DNA from 3 places in the Paenisporosarcina sp. TG-14 genome. Region 3 is predicted to be linked to each of the others. Evidence: riboswitches for the same ligand, from Rfam matches in the RefSeq annotation. Region 3 holds a riboswitch; each other region holds the start of a gene.
What was found. Region 3 has a riboswitch for S-adenosylmethionine ahead of C406_RS0103150 (methionine ABC transporter ATP-binding protein). Riboswitches for the same ligand answer to the same signal wherever they lie in the genome.
Positions count from the first base shown of each region.

Region 1: linked by a shared signal. The riboswitch ahead of sfnG (dimethylsulfone monooxygenase SfnG) and the one ahead of C406_RS0103150 (methionine ABC transporter ATP-binding protein) in region 3 are both predicted to bind S-adenosylmethionine.
Region 2: linked by a shared signal. The riboswitch ahead of C406_RS0104895 (PLP-dependent aspartate aminotransferase family protein) and the one ahead of C406_RS0103150 (methionine ABC transporter ATP-binding protein) in region 3 are both predicted to bind S-adenosylmethionine.

Region 1 is NZ_AMGD01000028.1:66,023-72,231, forward strand. It holds gene C406_RS0110070 (acyl-CoA dehydrogenase family protein) at 1-360, opposite strand, end outside; gene C406_RS0110075 (NADPH-dependent FMN reductase) at 626-1,210, opposite strand; gene sfnG (dimethylsulfone monooxygenase SfnG) at 1,207-2,295, opposite strand; SAM riboswitch class I at 2,599-2,708, opposite strand; gene C406_RS0110085 (hypothetical protein) at 3,199-3,546, shown strand; gene C406_RS19500 (HD-GYP domain-containing protein) at 3,995-5,428, opposite strand; partial or broken gene C406_RS19505 (MDR family MFS transporter) at 5,891-6,209, opposite strand, start outside.
Region 2 is NZ_AMGD01000012.1:9,633-15,841, forward strand. It holds SAM riboswitch class I at 220-329, shown strand; gene C406_RS0104890 (LLM class flavin-dependent oxidoreductase) at 429-1,808, shown strand; SAM riboswitch class I at 1,966-2,076, shown strand; SAM riboswitch class I at 2,227-2,338, shown strand; gene C406_RS0104895 (PLP-dependent aspartate aminotransferase family protein) at 2,484-4,283, shown strand; gene C406_RS0104900 (aliphatic sulfonate ABC transporter substrate-binding protein) at 4,317-5,303, shown strand; gene C406_RS21325 (hypothetical protein) at 5,419-5,673, shown strand; gene C406_RS19295 (ABC transporter permease) at 5,670-6,209, shown strand, end outside.
Region 3 is NZ_AMGD01000007.1:13,691-19,899, forward strand. It holds gene C406_RS0103135 (dicarboxylate/amino acid:cation symporter) at 1-904, opposite strand, end outside; gene C406_RS0103140 (MetQ/NlpA family ABC transporter substrate-binding protein) at 1,065-1,886, opposite strand; gene C406_RS0103145 (methionine ABC transporter permease) at 1,945-2,613, opposite strand; gene C406_RS0103150 (methionine ABC transporter ATP-binding protein) at 2,606-3,631, opposite strand; SAM riboswitch class I at 3,718-3,824, opposite strand; gene C406_RS0103155 (thioredoxin family protein) at 3,882-4,190, opposite strand; gene C406_RS0103160 (hypothetical protein) at 4,204-4,539, opposite strand; gene gcvH (glycine cleavage system protein GcvH) at 4,623-5,003, opposite strand; gene C406_RS0103170 (arsenate reductase family protein) at 5,073-5,432, opposite strand; gene C406_RS0103175 (acyl-CoA dehydrogenase family protein) at 5,523-6,209, opposite strand, start outside.

The DNA.
Region 1 (6,209 bases), on a different contig from region 3:
TAACCAGCGTTCCTTCTGGTCTTCACTTCCATAAAGAGTGATGGTTTGAATCGCCCCTACATGCATGACATAAACAAGTGCTGTTGACGCACATGCTTTACCGATTTCTTCTGCCACTATGGCAAATGCCACATGATCAAGGTCCAAGCCATTATATTTCTTAGGGACAAGAATATTTCCCCATCCATTTTTAACTAAAGCCTCTAAGTTTTCTCTCGGGAAACGTCCTTCTACATCCGTAATGTCCGCGTTCGGCAATATGACTTCATTCACAATGCTTCGGATTTCTTTTCGAATCTCTTCGTAATAGTCTCTTGTACTTTTTAAATAGGTTGGTCGTTCCAATAAATCAATAGACATAATGGATGCTACCTCCTGTGTTTTATTGATAATTATTTTATAGTCAAACAGTCACGGATCATTCAATATGGTATTTCATTAATGTCTAGTACCTGTAAAGCGGCTCATTAAGCGCTTGTATCATAGACTACTAGTCTTACATATGGTAAAATATTCAGATAATTTCATTATTACATCCACTGATAGGGTGTTAGTGATTACATATCTTTATTTTGGAGGTAAAAGTATTCCCGTACTTTTACCTCCCTTTTTTATGTGTACATTTCTAGACCAGCACTTTTCTCGGAATGGCAGGTTGATCAGCTCCCTCAAAACGTTTATCGATCAAACGTGTAAGGCTCACTACATCACTTGCCAATGCTTCAAGTCGCTCAAGAATTTCGTAACTGCTTATTTCTTTGTTTGTAAAGTGTTCATTATGAATGTACACACTGCCCGGGACTACATGCGCTTTGAAGTAACCTGCAAGGGGTTTAAACTGATGTTCTAGCGCCAAATAATGATGATATGTTCCTCCTGTTGCAATGAAGCCAACTACCTTCCCTCTTAAAGCGTCATTTGGTATTAAATCAAATACATTTTTCAAAGCACCTGTATAGGTACCGCGGTAAATGGGCGAACCAATAATATAGCCATCCGCATTTGCTAGTTGATCAATCAAATATTTGGTATCTCCTTCATAAAGTGCAGGGTCCCTACCATCACAAAAGCCTACTGATAGATCCTTTAAATGGAGATGGATTGTTTCTATCTCAGGGTTATTGTACTTTGCAAAATCAAGGGCTTTGTCAACAGCATTAAATGTCTTAGATGAAGATGATAAACTTCCAGTTAGGCCGATAATTTTCATACGCTCACCACTTCCTTGTGTAATTGTGCTTCTTTTTTCTTCACTAGCGGTATCACTTTTTCACCGAAATCCTTAATATCTTTTTCATAATGAAGGAAACCTGTCAGGATAAGGTCAACGCCTAACTTCTTCAGCTCAATGATGCGATCTGCCACTTGTTCAGCAGTACCGATTAACCCCGTTTTAAAGCCGTCATTATACTGGACCAGATCTTCAAATGTGGAATTTGACCACATGCCATCTTTTTCCTTTGATGAAGCTCCCGCTTGTTTCACTGCATCCCCAAAACCTTTCACAGCTTCCACGTCAGCGTTTGACACAATATCACGCAACACTGCAATTGCTTCCTCTTCCGTATCGCGCACAATAACAAATCCATTGACGGCATACTGGAGTGTTCGGCCTTCTATTTTAGCTAACTCTTTCACTTCTTCAATTTGTTTTTTAAAGCCCTCCTTTGTGTTGCCATTCATGAAATACCAATCTGAAACTCTGGCAGCCATTTCTTTTGCTGCTCTTGAATTGCCTCCCTGAAAAATAGGTGGACTTGGCTTTTGAACGGGCTTGGGTTTTAGTGGGGCCCCATTAATTCTATAAAAATCGCCTTTAAACGTGGTTTCTTCCTCTGTCCACAGTCCTCTAAGAACTCTAATGAATTCTTCTGAACGACGATATCTCTCATCATGCTCAAGCCAAGGCTCTCCATATCCCGTAAACTCTCCTTTGAACCAGCCACTAACTACATTGACTGCCGCCCGCCCATTACTAATATGATCTAATGTCGCCATCATTTTTGCATATACACCTGGATGCCATAGCCCCGGATGCACAGCTGAGATTAGGTTAATTTTTTTCGTTACACTGGCAAGTGCCGCTGCTAATGTTGCCGCTTCAAGTTGATACTCCGCTCCATAACTTGCAAAGAATCGTGTTTGCAAAAGGGCATAGTCAAAACCCGCATCTTCTGCTGCTAGCACATATCTTTTATTGGCTTCAAATGACCAATCGGTTTCTTGGGGTAATTTAGAGACAACTAGACCTCCACTTACATTCGGAACCCAATACGCATATTTTAATTCACTCATGTTTAACTTCCTCCTCAGGGTTTTCCTGACATGGACGTAAATACGCTTAAATGTTAAAATAGTAAAGCGATCTAAGCCCTCCTCAGGGTTTATCGTATGGTTACAAGGGATGAAAGTACTGTCATACTTTCATCTCTTTTTTTATTGCCCATCACCTCCTTAAAGTACTTCATCAAGACTAAAAAAAATTGTAGAAATACAAAAAACCCCTCTTTCATAAGAAAGAGAGGCACAGTATGTATTAAATTCAAAACCCCTCTTCACAAGACAGAGAGATGCAGAATTCACTAAATACAAAGTCCTCTCTTATCTATCAAAACGTATACGTTTTGTAGGATTTGGCACCATCTTATTCGAAAATAAGTGGTTGCCGAGCTTCAACGGGCCAGTCCCTCAGCTACTCTTGATAAGAGATACTTTATTAAATTTTCAAGTTTGTTTTCGTTAATATCAAACAATACTGCATCTTCAGAATAATGTCAATTGTTTTTTGGAATTTTTTTGAACTCTTATTGCACGATAATAAGTGAATGATGGAAGTGAATTATAGTACGAATTGAGTCAATTTCATAATTAATAAAACCGGATGTAAACACGAACATTCTAAATACAAATATTCTGTCGATTTCCGTTACGGACGGACGCGTGGTAAATGCTAAGCCGTTCGGTTTTGGATCACTTATTCCTAAATAAACGATCAAATCAAACCTGTTTTATTATCAAAATAAACAGCCAAATATAACCCAAATTAGCACCTCATTTGGAGGTGCTTTTATAAAATTTTAGAGGTGAAAATGGATATTGTTGGTATAATAAATAAAAGATATTTCTTCAATGAACTAATGATGCAGGTTAGTTGAGCGCAATATATTAGAAAAATCGAAAAAAGAGGAGTGTTAAATAGTGGATGATTCAATTGGTTACGTTATGGTCGTATTTGTAATAATAGGTACAACATACGGTTTAGTTAGACAAATCCAACATATTATGACTATCCAACGACTTAGAAAAACAGATTTATCTAATTACAAAAGGACATTAATTGGATACTATCTAGAGTCTGTCTCACTTTTGGGTTTTCTCATTTCTTTTACATTAAACGTATTAGTCGGAATACAAATAATCCAGTCAAATCTAGTTACAAGCGATAAAACTGTTTTAAGTTGTTTTATATTTCTTGGTATTTTTTTAATTACTAAATTGATAGTCATTCCTAAAAACAGTAAACAACACAAATTATTAAAGGGATAACAGGATGCTTTATTAAATTATCATTTCATATTGAACTAATTCGTGCTTAAGTTTAATAAGTAGAGATGAAAACTAGGCTTACTAAAAATTAGAACTAGAAAAACACTGAGGAAATACTCAGTGTTTTCTTCTCTTTTCCAAACACAAGCATTTATTTCCCAGTTAACAGGTTTCTTGTTTATTTTTTCAGTGATATTTACGTCAATGCAATTCCATCCCTCTTTATCATACGAATTAGATACCTAAATACTTAGTTTACAATCACAATTGTAATAGCAATAATTGATCTGTCAATGAGATGATTATTTTAAGGAGAAAATCAATACAAACCTTGATATATCAATAAAAAATAGACTTCCAAATGTATAGCTAATTGGGTGTCTATTTAGGGTTATAATTCAAGAAAAGTGATTCAAAACTGAACGGCTTAGGTAATTACTCGTCTTTCTTAAGTTCTTATTATCAAACTATTCCCTAAAGCTTTTTCGATAAATAAGCTTACCAATTCCGGATCAAATAGAATACCCGCATGTAATTGCAATTCTTCTATTGCAGCTTCAGTTGACAGAGTACTGCTATACGTCCTTTCACTCGTCATCGCATCATAGGCTTCAACAATGGCTATTATTCTTGACTCAAACGGTATTTCTTTCCCTTTCAAGCCTCTCGGATAGCCTTTCCCATCCCATCTTTCATGATGGTATAAAACATAATCAGCCATATTCGGCATATCATTTAGTGTACTTAAAATTCGATGACCTATTTCTGAATGGCGCTTAATCTCTTTCCACTCACCGTCAGTAAGTTTGCCAGGCTTATTGAGTATAAGTTCATCTATAGCTATTTTACCTATATCGTGAAGTAATCCAACTGTTTTGAGTTCCTTAATTTTATACTCAGATAGTCCAAGAACTTGTCCCATGCTTTCGCATAGTTTTGACACTCTTTGGGAGTGTTGTTCCTCCCCTTTATTCTTATCATGAAAAGCCTTAATAATCATATCAACTGTATTTCCCCTAATACTTGGGCTTTCAAAAAGTTTAATCGTATACATATGTTTGTCTGCTTTTTTGAATACTTCTTGTATTTCATCTTCTTTATTCTTCTTCGTTTCATAACCAAATGAAATAGAAATATCAATTGAGCCTACTTTTTCTAGTGAAGCCAATTCCAAGATACGGTTGATAATGATCTGTGCTTCAAAACCATTCGTTTTAGGTAACAGAATAACAAATTCATCCCCGCCGATTCTGGAAACAATATCATCAGCTCTGCAACCTTGTTTAATTATTTCTGCAGATTTTTTCAACAACTCATCACCCATGGCATGTCCAAAGAAATCATTGATTAGCTTTAAACCATTTAGATCACCAATTAAGATAGTCAAAGGCAAGTTCCTCGGCGTATCCAGTCTCTTTAACTCTGCTTCATAAAATCTTCTGTTATATAAACCTGTTAATTGATCATAGTAGCTAAGATATGAAATCTCTTCGTTTTGAAAGGCTAGCTCTTTATTCATAATGATTAACTCTGCTGCTCGTTTATCTTTTTCTTTATTTTGAAAGGCTAGCTCTCTATTTGCAATGACTAACTCTGCTGCTCGTTTATCCTTCTCTTTGTTTTGAAAGGCCAGTTCTTTATTCGCAATAATTAATTCTGCTGCTCGGGCTGCCTTCTCTTCGTTCTGAAAGGCAAGTTCTTTATTTGCAATGATTAATTCTGCAGCTCGTTTATCTTTCTCTTTATTTTGAAAGGCTAGCTCCTTATTCGCAATAACTAGCTCTGCTGCAAGGTCTGCTTTTCCTTCGGTTTGAACTAGCTCTTTATCCCCAATGATTAACCCTGCTTTTTCTTCAGTTTTAAAGTATAAATCATCGTCCATATAGCACTACACTCCCTATTTTTCTCGGATTTCTTTGCTTCTCGGTATCTGTAGGTACTAGCCATAAGTTCATTAATTTTTTGCGACCTTAAAACAGCAGGACTAATTTGACTTAGCAGCAGTATCTATTATCTGCCACGTCTGATGGTGGAATGCGGAGCGAGCCCTACTGTTGAGAATTATGAACATATTAACGATTACCTCAAAAATGGATTTACCAACATGTCTTAATGACATTTTCTTCATAAGCTTAAATCTACTGTTTTTAGTATAAACTTAAATTTAATTCAGTTTCATACGAAATTACTTCCTAATTTTACTAATCACACAAAAATCCATTATATTAAATATAACATATATTAGTATATTGGCACTACTTTAATATATGGTCACAAATACCTACTTTAACATAAAAGCGCACATAGGAAAGGCTGAACCGAATTCGGTCCAGCCTTTAGTTTATTATTTTTTAAAGGGTACCTTTTTACCCGCGAGGTCTTTCTCTTCTTCAGTTACCGGTCGTTTCGGCTTTTTAATGAAGAATGTTAGTAGTAATGCAACTGCTGCAATAAACGTTGATATGAGGAAAGCGTGATTGACTCCTTCCAACATGGAGATCTTTATAATACTGGCTGGGTCTGCTCCACTTAAAGCCAAGTCGTTCGCTGTCGAAGTCGTTCGTGTATTCATGACTGTGATTAGTAGTGCAGATCCGATGGCACCTGATACTTGCTGTAGGGTGTTGTTCATCGCTGTTCCGTGCGGATAAGCTTTGATCGGC
Region 2 (6,209 bases), on a different contig from region 3:
TTTTGTTTATATTATTGTTTGTTTAATGGTAATTATTATGAATGGTAAATTGTACAAGATAAGATATTTAATAAATTATCGTCTCTTGTTATCTGGACTAATATGAGTTGAAATAGCGAATTATTATACTTAGTCTATTAAAACTAGTAAGTTGATTACTTATTGACAAGCAAGCTTTTACATGATAAATTACTGGAAATTGAATAATGTAAAAATTTCTTCTTATAAAGAGAGGTGGAGGGACTGACCCTGCGAAGCCTCGGCAACCAGTTTTATGACAAAACCCGGTGCTAAATTCAGAGGAATGTAGAGTATTCCGAAGATGAGAAGAGAGTTGCTAGGACGGTTATATATTTAGCCCCTTTCCCCTTCTCTCTTTATTAGAGTGAAGGGTTTTTTTGTGAATAATTTCTTAAGGAGGAATCATATTGGGAAAACGAATTTACTTGAATGCGTTTGATATGAATTGTGTAGGTCATCAATCACCAGGACTTTGGAGTCATCCAGAGGATCAATCCCACAGATATTGTGATTTGGATTACTGGGTCAAGTTAGCTAAATTATTAGAAAAAGGAAAGTTTGATGGGATTTTCTTGGCAGATGTACTGGGCTATTATGATGTTTACAACGGTAGCAAAGATGTTGCTGTAGAACAGGCTATTCAAGCCCCAGCTAATGATCCCATGTTATTGATTCCTGCCATGGCTTACGCAACGAAACACCTAAGTTTTGGACTAACTTATTCACTCACATACGAGCAACCATATATGTTGGCAAGAAGGTTTTCGACGTTAGATCATCTTACTAAAGGGAGAATAGCTTGGAACATTGTGTCCTCTTATTTAGAGAGCGCAGCAAAAAACTTTGGTTTAGAAGGTCAAATTCCACATGATAAGCGTTATGACATAGCTGAGGAATTTTTAGAGGTTAGCTATAAATTATGGGAAGGTAGTTGGGAAGAGGGTGCGGTATTACGTGATAAGAAAAATAAAATATACACAGATCCTAAAAAAGTACATACAATTAATCACGAAGGGGAATTTTTCAAAGTTCCTGGCGCCCATTTATGTGAGCCTTCTCCACAGCGGACACCTGTACTTTACCAAGCAGGTGCTTCTAAACGTGGAGCAGATTTTGCGGCTAAGCATGCTGAATGTGTTTTTACAGCAGGACCCACAACAGATGCAGTGAAAAAAGGTGTCAAAGAATTACGTGAAAAAACAAAAAAATTCGGTAGGAAACCAGATGATATTCTCGTGTTTACAGTGTTTACTGCTATCGTCGGTAAGACTGAAGAGGAAGCAAATAAGAAATATGAAGAATTAAAAAGTTATGTAAGCTATGAAGGTGCCTTGGCACTACTTGGCGGATGGACTGGAATTGATTTTTCAAAGTATGAACCAGATCAGACATTAGAATATATCGATAGTAATGCAATTCAATCTGCAGTCGAAGTATTCACGAAAGCTGACCCTGATCGCAAATGGACCATTCGAGAACTTGCTACTTTTGTAGGAATTGGAGGAAGAGGACCAGTTGCAGTTGGATCGCCTGAACAGATTGCTGATGAATTAGAGTATTGGATAAAAGAAACAGATGTTGATGGATTCAATTTAGCTTATACGCTCGCACCTGGAAGTTTTGAAGATTTTGTAGAACTTGTCATTCCGATTTTACAACAGCGAGGACTTGTTCAAACTGAATATGAAGAAGGAACATATAGGGAGAAGTTATATGGTAAGGGTCAGAGATATTTAAAAGAAAGTCACCCTGGTTCTGCTTATAAAAATCTTCACCAACATAATTAAAATATATGAAGTGACTGCTTTTATAGAAAATAATAATTATAATTTAAAATATAAATTATTGAAAATTTTCAAAAAAATAGTTGACATTAAATTCTGAATACAATAGAATCATCAACAAGCTAGTAAATTAAAAGTGTTTAAAAAATAAAATTGAATACTCTTATCCAGAGTGGTGGAGGGACTTGGCCCTGTGAAACCCAGCAACCATCAAGGAAATCCTTGAAAAGGTGCTAATTCCGGCAGGTTGTGTATACCTGCAAGATAAGAGGAGGACTAAAGACCTTCTCTATATTGAGGGTCTTTTTCTTTTTTATGATTTATTAGAAATTTTTTATGAATTGATTACTATTTGAAAAAGTGCTGACATAGTATAAGTTTATCAATTAAAGCATTAAAGCATTGCTAATTTAATAATTACTTCTTATCAAGAGTGGTGGAGGGACTTGGCCCTGTGAAACCCAGCAACCATCAAGGTAACCCCTTGAAAAGGTGCTAATTCCTGCGGATAGTTTATGTCTGCAAGATAAGAGGAGGAATAGAGACCCTCTTCTTATGAAGAAGGGTCTTTTGTGTTCCTTACAGAAAGTTTTAAGAAAACTTACACCTTTTCAAGAATTAAACCAAGTATCCCAATAAGATTACTGAAAATTATTTACATCCTAGGAGGAAAAACAAATGACAAATCAAAACGAAGGCTACGATTTAGAAACAATATTATTACATGGTGGTCAATCACCTGATCCAACCACAGGTTCTCGGGCAGTACCTATTTATCAAACTAGTTCTTATGTATTCCACAATACAGACCACGCACAAAGCTTATTCGCTTTAGATGAGCCCGGAAATATCTATTCTAGAATTGGTAATCCAACAGTCGATGTATTAGAAAAACGAATTGCACTTTTAGAAGACGGTGTAGCAGCAGTTGCGACTTCATCAGGAATGGCGGCTATTGCTTTGGCGGTAATGAATGTTGCGAGTGCAGGTGATGAAATTGTGGCTGCTTCCAGTCTTTATGGAGGAACATATAATTTATTTTCTACCACCCTTCCACGATATGGAATTACTGTTCACTTTGTAGATGCGACCGATCCGGAAAACTTCCGGAAGGCGATTACTCCGAAGACGAAAGCACTTTACGGAGAGATTATTGGAAATCCAAGCCTTCAAGTTTTAGATATTGAAAAAGTTGCAGATATTGCGCACGAGGCTGGAATTCCACTGATTATTGATAATACATTTGCGTCGCCATATTTGTGTAAGCCGATTACTTATGGAGCTGATATTGTTGTTCACTCAGCTACCAAATGGATTGGTGGTCACGGAACAACAATTGGTGGCCTTGTAGTAGATGGTGGACGGTTTAATTGGAACAGTGAAAAATTCCCAACATTCACAGAGCCGGATCGAAGCTATAACGGAATAAGATACGCTTTTGATTTTGGAACTCTTGCTTTTAGCACCAAGCTACGTGTACAGATGTTGCGAGATTTCGGTTCATGTTTGAGTGCACAAAGTGCATTCAATCTACTTCAAGGATTAGAAACATTGCATGTGCGTATTGAAAAACATAATAAAAATGCTCAGGAGTTAGCGGAGTATTTAGCTACACATCCGGGAGTAGAATGGATTTCATATCCTGGACTCGAAGACCATCCAGCACATGAATTAGCTCAAAAGTACTTGACGAATGGCTTTGGTTCAATCGTTAATTTTGGAATTAAAGGTGGTAGAGATGCAGGTAAGAAGTTAATTGACAATGTTGCCCTATGGTCGCATGTAGCAAATGTTGGTGACGCAAAATCATTAATTATTCATCCAGCTTCTACTACGCATCAGCAACTGAGCACAGAAGAACTTCAGTTGACAGGTGTTACCGAAGATTTAATACGACTTTCCATTGGAATAGAGTCGGTTCGCGATTTGAAGAATGATCTTGATCGGGCTTTGTTTGAAGCAACTGGGCTTGCACCAAATGGCCAAGAACAAATTGAAGTGGTTATTAATGATGAAAGTGTTATTCGATGGGCTTTGCAATCGCCAATAGTTCGTGAAATCGTAAATGGAAAAGAACAGCAGCGACAAAAGACATTAGCTGTTGTTGGTCTAAGCGGAAACCCTTCAAGACCTAGTAATCGTTTAGCAAGAAAAATGCAACGTCTTGGCTACAAAATCATTCCTGTTAATCCTGTTGAAAAGGAAGTTTTAGGAGAAAAGGCTTATCCCGATTTGACGTCAGTTCCAGGAACGATTGATATCGTTCAAGTATTCCGCAGCCCAGAGGCAGCAATTTCAGTTGCAAAAGAAGCCGCAGTTGTAAAACCAAGGATTTTTTGGTTGCAGGAAGGTGTTATTTCTCCAGAGGCGGCAACAATTGCAAAAGAGGCAGGACTAGATGTTATCCATAATCGATGTACATATAAAGAAGCACAACGATTAAGAGGGACGATTGTTACTTATGCTTGTGAAATTTAAGTCATTAATAAACAAAAAAAGGGGGAAGAATAAGTGAAAAAAATAGTACTAGGCTTTATAACAATTTTGTTGTTAGTAGTTATAACGGGGTGTTCAGACAATGCAAGTGGAGAGAAAAATGACAAACCGAAAAAAATCACGCTTGACTATGCTTATTATTCACCCACAAGTCTTATATTAAGAGAGTTTGGATGGGTAGAGGAGGAATTCAAAAAAGACGGAATTGAAGTTGAATTTGTTCTTAGTCAAGGCGGTAATAAGGCGCTCGAATTCCTAAATAGTAGCAGTGCTGATTTCGGTTCGACAGCAATAACTGCTGCATTGTTAGCAAAAGAAAAGGGATCGCCTATTGAAAGTGTTTATGTATTCTCTGAGCCTGAGTGGACTGCACTTGTGACGAATAAAGATTCCGAAATCAAGTCAGTGAAGGATTTAAAAGGAAAAAAAGTGGCGGCTACATTAGGATCAGAGCCTTATTTTTTACTTTTACGTGCTCTTAATGAAGAGGGATTAAGCTCAGATGATGTGGAAATTATTAATCTTCAACATGCGGATGGAGCAGTAGCTTTATCGACCAATCAAGTAGATGCATGGGCAGGACTTGATCCCCATATGGCAAAAGTTGAATTAACGACTGGTGCCGAATTGTTTTACCGTAACCCAGATTTTAATACGTATGGTGTTTTAAATGTACGTTCTGAATTTGCTGAAGAATATCCGGACGAAGTAGAGAGAGTAATAAAGGTATATGAAAAAGCGAGAAAATGGGCGATAGAGAATCCACAGAAAACAGCTGAAATTTTGGCTAAAGAAGCGAGCATCGATATTGATGTCGCATTAAAGCAATTGGAAAGAACAGATTACTCGAATTCACTACCGGGAAACGAACAGGTAGAAGCCTTACAATCTGTAGGTGAAGTACTTCAAAAAAATAATATTATTGATAAAAATGCTGATTTAGAGAAATTGATTGATGAATTAATTAATTCGGATTATGCCAACGAAGTAGTGAAAAATTAATCCAGGCAGTTCTCGTAAATATTTTTAATATATCTCTAGAACAACTTATACAACTTTAGAAAACAATAAGTGTAAGAAAAGAGCCTGAATCAAAATAAGAAAGGGGGTATGACGAATGAGCAGTAAAAGTGAACCTCTATCACAACGAGTCCAATGGAAAGTAAAAAACAGCATTCGTTTTCCAAAGAAACTGAAAGTGGCTTTATATGGAAGTGTCGTGCCTATTTTCTTATTGGCAGCATGGCAAATTCTAAGTGTGGTTGGTGTTTTAGAGAGGCACTTGATGCCACCGCCAACCCAAGTTTTAGAAAAAATAGTCAGCATGGTAGTTGATGGAACCTTATGGGGTCATATTGGAGTAACCATATGATTGGTTTTGCAATCGGTGTTGGATTTGCTGTTGTCATAGGGTCAATTGTTGGTTATCTAAAAAAAGCTGAACAATTAATGGACCCACTTATTCATGCATTTAGAGCGATTCCACCGCTAGCATTAGTTCCATTATTCATCTTGTGGATGGGGATTGGAGAATCTTCTAAAATTACCCTCATTGCGGTAGGTGTATTCTTTCCCGTGTATTTGAGTATTGTTTCTGGTATTCAAGGAGTAGATCGCAAGCTCATTGAGGTAGGGAAAATATATAATTTTACTCCACTCCAATTGGTCAGAAAAGTGATACTACCAGCATCTCTACCTTCTTTTTTTACAGGGATCAGAAGCGGACTCGGTCTTGGCTGGATGTTTGTAGTTGCTGCAGAACTTATGGGGGCAAGCAAAGGAATGGGTTATTTGCTTGTTGTTGGACAAAACACCTTCTCCCCTGACTTAGTTCTCGCGAGCATTTTCCTATTTGCGGTCTTGGGAAAACTAACAGACTCTGTTTTAAAAATTATTGAATCAAAAGCT
Region 3 (6,209 bases):
TTAACAAGAGAACACCAATTGCACATGTCACAATCGTAATTGTACTTCCTGACAAATGAATTGTTGCAAAAAGTGGAACTGTAAAGTCTGTTACTTTTTCAGAAGCTCCAGTTTTACGAGCTTGTCGCAATGTGACAGGAATTGTAGCTGCTGAAGATTGTGTTCCTAGAGCTGTAAAATAGGCAGGAGACATAATTTTAAGTAGCTTGAAAGGATTTTTATTATTCAAAGCCCCTGCAGTCGAATATTGTAAAAGAAGCATAGTAAAATGTAAAAGAAGAACTAGTACAAAAACGATAGCAAAGACAGATAATATTTTGGCTACTTGACCACCAAATGTCATGTTCATAAAGATTCCAAAGATATGTATAGGTAGCAAAGGAATAATGACATTCGAGATGACTTTTTCAATAATGATGTTAAACTCATCGAATCCTCGTTTTAGCACTTCACTATTTGTTGATGCCATGCCAATACCAAAAATGAATGCAAGAAGTAATGCAGTCATAATCCCTAATGCTGGAGGCATATCGACTTTAAAGAAAGCCGTTGCAAGAAATTCTTCAGGATTTTCAAAAGATTCGCCTTTAGAAGAAGAAATAAACTTTGGCAACACATTAGATGCTACAAATAGCGCGAGAAAACCGGCTACTATAGTGGATGAATAAGCGAACACTGTAGCAAGTCCTAATAATTTCCCTGACCCTTTGCCAAGTTGGGCAATCCCAGGAGCAATGAATGCAATAATAATTAATGGAACAACAAAACCTAAAAAGTTACCGAATAAACCATTAAATGTTGCCATAATTTGAACGACTGATTCAGGTGCAAACGACCCGACTAAAACACCTAGTGCAATTGCAAGTACGATTCGTGCTAGTAATCCGATTTTAATCTTTTTCATGTTGTCCTCCTTAAATGTACAAGTGTGCTCTCCGAAAAGATGAGATTACTTTAACACACCCACTTACTAAAGTGAATACAACCATCAAAAGCCGGAATACTCCGTTTTTTCTGCAAAATTAAAAGACGTCGAAACTCGACGTCTTTCATTTATTTTTTTGTTATTTTACCGGAACGACTGAGCCGCCCCATTCTTCCGAAATGAAATCTTGAATATCTTTTGATTTCAATACTTCCACTAATGCTTTAATTTCTTTGTTGTCTTCATCGCCTGATTGAACTGCAATGATGTTTACATAAGGTGAATCAGTTTTTTCAATCGCGATTGAATCTTCTAATGGGTTGATTCCAGCATCGATTGCATAGTTTGAGTTAATCAATACCGCGTCGCCTTCTTCGTTTTCATACAATTGAACAAGAAGTGCCGCTTCATACTCTGCATCGAATTCCAAGTTTTTTGGATTTTCCACGATATCTTTCACTTCTGCTGTTGTTTTATCAACACCGTCAGCTAATTTAATTAATCCTTCTGCTTCTAACATTGAAAGAACTCGACCATGGTCAGCAACAGAATTACTAATTAAGATTGTTGCATCTTCAGGAAGTTCTTCTAATGATTTATATTTTTTAGAATAAACACCGATAGGTTCAATATGAATTTCACCAGCATTGACGAAATCATAGCCATTATCTGCGATTTGTGATTCTAAATAAGGTATATGTTGAAAGTAGTTTGCATCCAAATCACCAGATTCTAAGTCTTTGTTTGGTAAAATATAGTCTTGATATGTTTCGATTACAAGGTCAATCCCTTGTTCTTCAAGCAACGGTTTTGCTTGTTCTAATATTTCAGCATGTGGAACGTTTGAAGCTCCCACCACTAGTTCTTTACTATCTCCACTGTCTCCAGCATCACTATCACCACATGCTGCTAGTGTGATGGCACTTACTGATAATAAAATTCCTGCTACAAATTTCTTCATGATTGTCTCTCCCTTTTTTGTGTTATATGTGATCGAGTATTTACTCGTAGGCACCAAATTAACGTTTATCAGATCTAGATGTGATGGCATCACCACTCCATTGGATGATAAATACAATTACTAATATGAAGATTGTCGAGACGATTGTTACATCTTCACGACTACGTTGGAAGCCATCTAAAAATGCCAAGTTTCCTAATCCTCCAGCTCCAATAATGCCTGCCATTGCTGTATATCCAACGAGAGCCACAGCTGTTACTGTAAGTCCAGAAAGTAATGCAGGAAATGACTCGGGTAGTAACACTTTCCAAATGATAGTCGACGTCCTTGCACCCATTGAGCGAGCAGCTTCGATTACTCCTTTATCAATTTCACGTAAAGCAATTAACACCATGCGTGCATAAAACGGTGCAGCACCAATGATAAGTGCTGGTAATGCTGCATTTGCACCACGGATGGTATCAAGTAAAAACTTAGTAAACGGGATTAACAAAATGATTAGAATGATAAATGGGATGGATCTGAAGATGTTAACAAATGCCCCCGTTAACCAATACACCATCTTATTTGCCCATAATTGATGTGGGCTAGTCAGAAATAACAAAATGCCTAGTGCAAGTCCGATGACAAATGTGAAACCAGTGGCCATTGCAGACATATAAAGTGTTTCCAGTGTAGCTTCCCACATTTTTTCCCAATCAACATTAGGTAGAAGGTTTTCAATCATGTGAGATCACCTCCGTATGAACATCTTGTCCATGTAAATAATCAATTGCTTCATCAATCGCTAAGGAATCACCATCAATTTGTAAATACAATGTTCCGTATGCACCATTTTGAGTTTGTGAGATATTTCCTTGCACAATGTTTACTTCAACTTGATATTGTTTAATTAACCTCGAAAGGATAGGTTGTTCTGTTCGATCCCCAACAAACACTAGCTTTACGAGTTTGCCTAAAGGATATTGCTCAATAAGATGAGCGATTGTTTGACTTGCTTCATCTGGACCATTTATTTGTGCTACAAAGCGTTTCGTAATGTCCTGTTGAGGTGTTTGGAAGATTTCGAGTACTGAACCCATTTCGACCACTTTCCCCGCTTCCATGACAGCAACGCGATGACAGATTTTACGAATAACATGCATTTCATGTGTTATGAGTGCAATCGTTAACCCTAAGCGTTTGTTAATATCCACGAGCAACTCTAGTATTTGATCCGTTGTTTCGGGGTCGAGCGCTGATGTAGCTTCGTCACACAGTAATACTTCGGGGTTATTTGCAAGCGCACGCGCAATACCAACACGTTGTTTTTGTCCACCTGATAATTGAGAAGGATACGCATTCTCTCTCCCAGTTAATCCAACTAGCTCGATTAACTCTTTTACTCGTTCCTTACGTTTCATTTTGCTTATTCCAGCAATTTCGAGCGGGAATGAAATATTATCTTCAACTGTTCGAGACCACAGTAAGTTAAAGTGTTGAAAAATCATACTAACTTTCTGTCTAGAACTGCGAAGCGCTTGACCTGAGCTTGATGATATTTCTTGGCCGTTAACTGTCACACTTCCGGAAGTCGGTTTTTCTAGTCCATTTAACAAACGAATTAATGTGCTTTTACCAGCACCACTATAGCCAATAATGCCAAAAATCTCACCTTGTTCAACTGTCAATGTAACGTCATCTACTGCAATAAGTTGACCATTACTTGTTTGAAATGTTTTTGATAAGTTTTGTAATTGAATCATTTCTCTAGTTCACCTCTGAATTCAAAAAGTCCCTTCCGCAGAAAAGCAGAAGGGACTAAATGCATAGTTATATACGTTAGACCGTTCTCTCATCTTTCAAAGTAATATACTTTGAGTGATTTGGCACCATTTCACACATTGTGACGGTTGCCGGGCTTCATAGGGCACTTCCCTCAGCCTCTCTTTATAAGAGTTTACGATATTAAGTTTTTTGTTACGACTGATAATGTAACACGTTCAAAAGTGAACGTCAAATATTTTTTCTCAATTGATTATACAAAAAAGGAACTGATTGAAATGCGTATATTTTTTCTTGAATTTGTCCGTTTTGAGCAATTATTAAACACGGTACACTTTCAATTTTCTGGTCAATAGCTAAATCCTCTACATAATTTAAATTCGCTTGCCCTATTTGCACATTAGGCAAGAGTTCTTCCACCACTTCCAACATTTTGGATGCGACTTGGCAAGTTCCACACATTGGGGCGTATAAATAATAAGCTGCAATATTGGCGCTTTGAGAATTAGTTTCCCACTCTGCAGTTGTCCATTCTTTCATTATCTTCATCCTTTTATACAATAAATTCCGATTTCACATCAATATTCGCTCCAAGTAAAATGCTCGCAAGGACTTTGATAGGGGTTGTCGCTACTTCACGGTATGTTATATCAGTATATAGATGAAGCGCTTCAGGATATTCACGTTTAATGAGCGCTCGCAATTTCTCACCTGATTTATCAGCATCTACAAATACATAAATATCCAATTTTGCATAAGGATCTAGTAACTCTTCTAAACGAGTTGCACTTACAGTTCCATTTGTACAAATTATTTCAACAGGCTCTGCAAGAAGAGGCAATAATCGTTGTTTATCTGAACGTCCTTCTACAACTATGATTTTATCCACCGCATGATCACTCCTGGATAGACTGACTTATACTCGACAGATGCAAAAAACGCCGAACATATGTCGGCGTTTAATAAACGATTTTACTCTTGAGTCATTTTTTCGTATTGCTCTGCTGTCATTAAAGATTCAATTTCAGAAACATCCGTCGGCTCAATAACAACCATCCACGCGTTTTCGTATGGAGATTCATTAACAAATTCAGGACTGTCTTCTAAGCCACTGTTGACTTCAACAACTTTACCGCTAATTGGTGCGTAAAGTTCAGAAACTGTTTTAACAGATTCAACACTTCCAAAAGGCTCGTTCGTTTTAATGTCGTCGCCTACTTGTGGAAGTTCAACGAATACAATATCACCAAGCTCAGATTGAGCGAAGTGTGTGATACCGATGCGAGCTTTTCCATCTTCAACTTTAACCCATTCGTGTTCTTCAGAATAGCGTAAATCTTTTGGTGTGCTCATTAATACCCCTCCAGATATGTAATACATTCAACTTCATTTTGACATATTTCTTCTTTAAAAACAAGGTAATTAGCTTTTCCAGTTCTCAGCAAAATTCGATTCTTTAAAGCCTACTGTTGCTTTTAAACCGTCCGTAACAAGAGGTCTTTTAATTAACATCCCTTCTGATGCTAGTAATTCAAACTGCTCGTCATCTGTCATTGTTGAAATTTTATCTTTCAAGCCAAGCTCTCTATATTTCATTCCACTCGTGTTATAAAACTTCTTGAGAGGAAGTTCACTTATCTCCACCATTTTTCTCAATTGTTCTTTTGAAGGTGGTGTTTCTACAATATGTACTTCATTATACGATACTCCTTCAGCATCTAACCATGCTTTTGCTTTTTTGCAGGTTCCACAATTAGGATATCCATAATACGTAATCGACATACTTTAACCTCCTTGGTTTATATCATAATAACAAAAAAGAAATCCGATCGCCTCATAGGAAGCGGTCGGATTTTCTATTTAATGTGTCTATTAAACAATATATTTTTCAGCTTCGATTAATTTAACAGAAGCTTCACGTTTTTTAGCAATAACGTTATAAGGAGTTGAACGCGTTAATTTACGAAGTGCTGAAAGCATCATACGTAAGTTGTCACCATCAACTGCAGCAATCAATGTTTCTTTTGCATCTTTTTCGATAAGTTCAAATGCTTCTTGGCAGAAGATTTGTGTGTATAAAAGTTTTTGATTTGCTTTCTCAACACCAACACGTTGGATAGCTTTTTCTGTACGAAGAACAGCTGATTCCATTGCAAATAAGTTATTAACGATATCCGCAATGTTTACAAGCACTTCTTGTTCACTTTCAAGCTTTGTACCATATCGTTGTGCAGCTAAACCAGCTGCTAATAATCCTATTTTTTTAGCATTTTGTACAAGCATTTTTTCTTGTGCTAAAGGTGCATCTTCAAGTTCTTCAGGCATCATCATTAGCAACTCTTCTTGTAGAGCTTGAGCCTTTTGTAAAATTGGAAGTTCACCTTTCATCGCTTTACGCAAGAAAGTACCAGGGACTAACAAACGATTTATTTCATTTGTTCCTTCAAAAATACGGTTAATACGAGAGTCACGGTAAATTCGTTCTACTTCATATTCTTGCATGAAGCCGTAACCACCGTGTAATTGGACTGCTTCATCCGCAATGTAATCTAACACTTC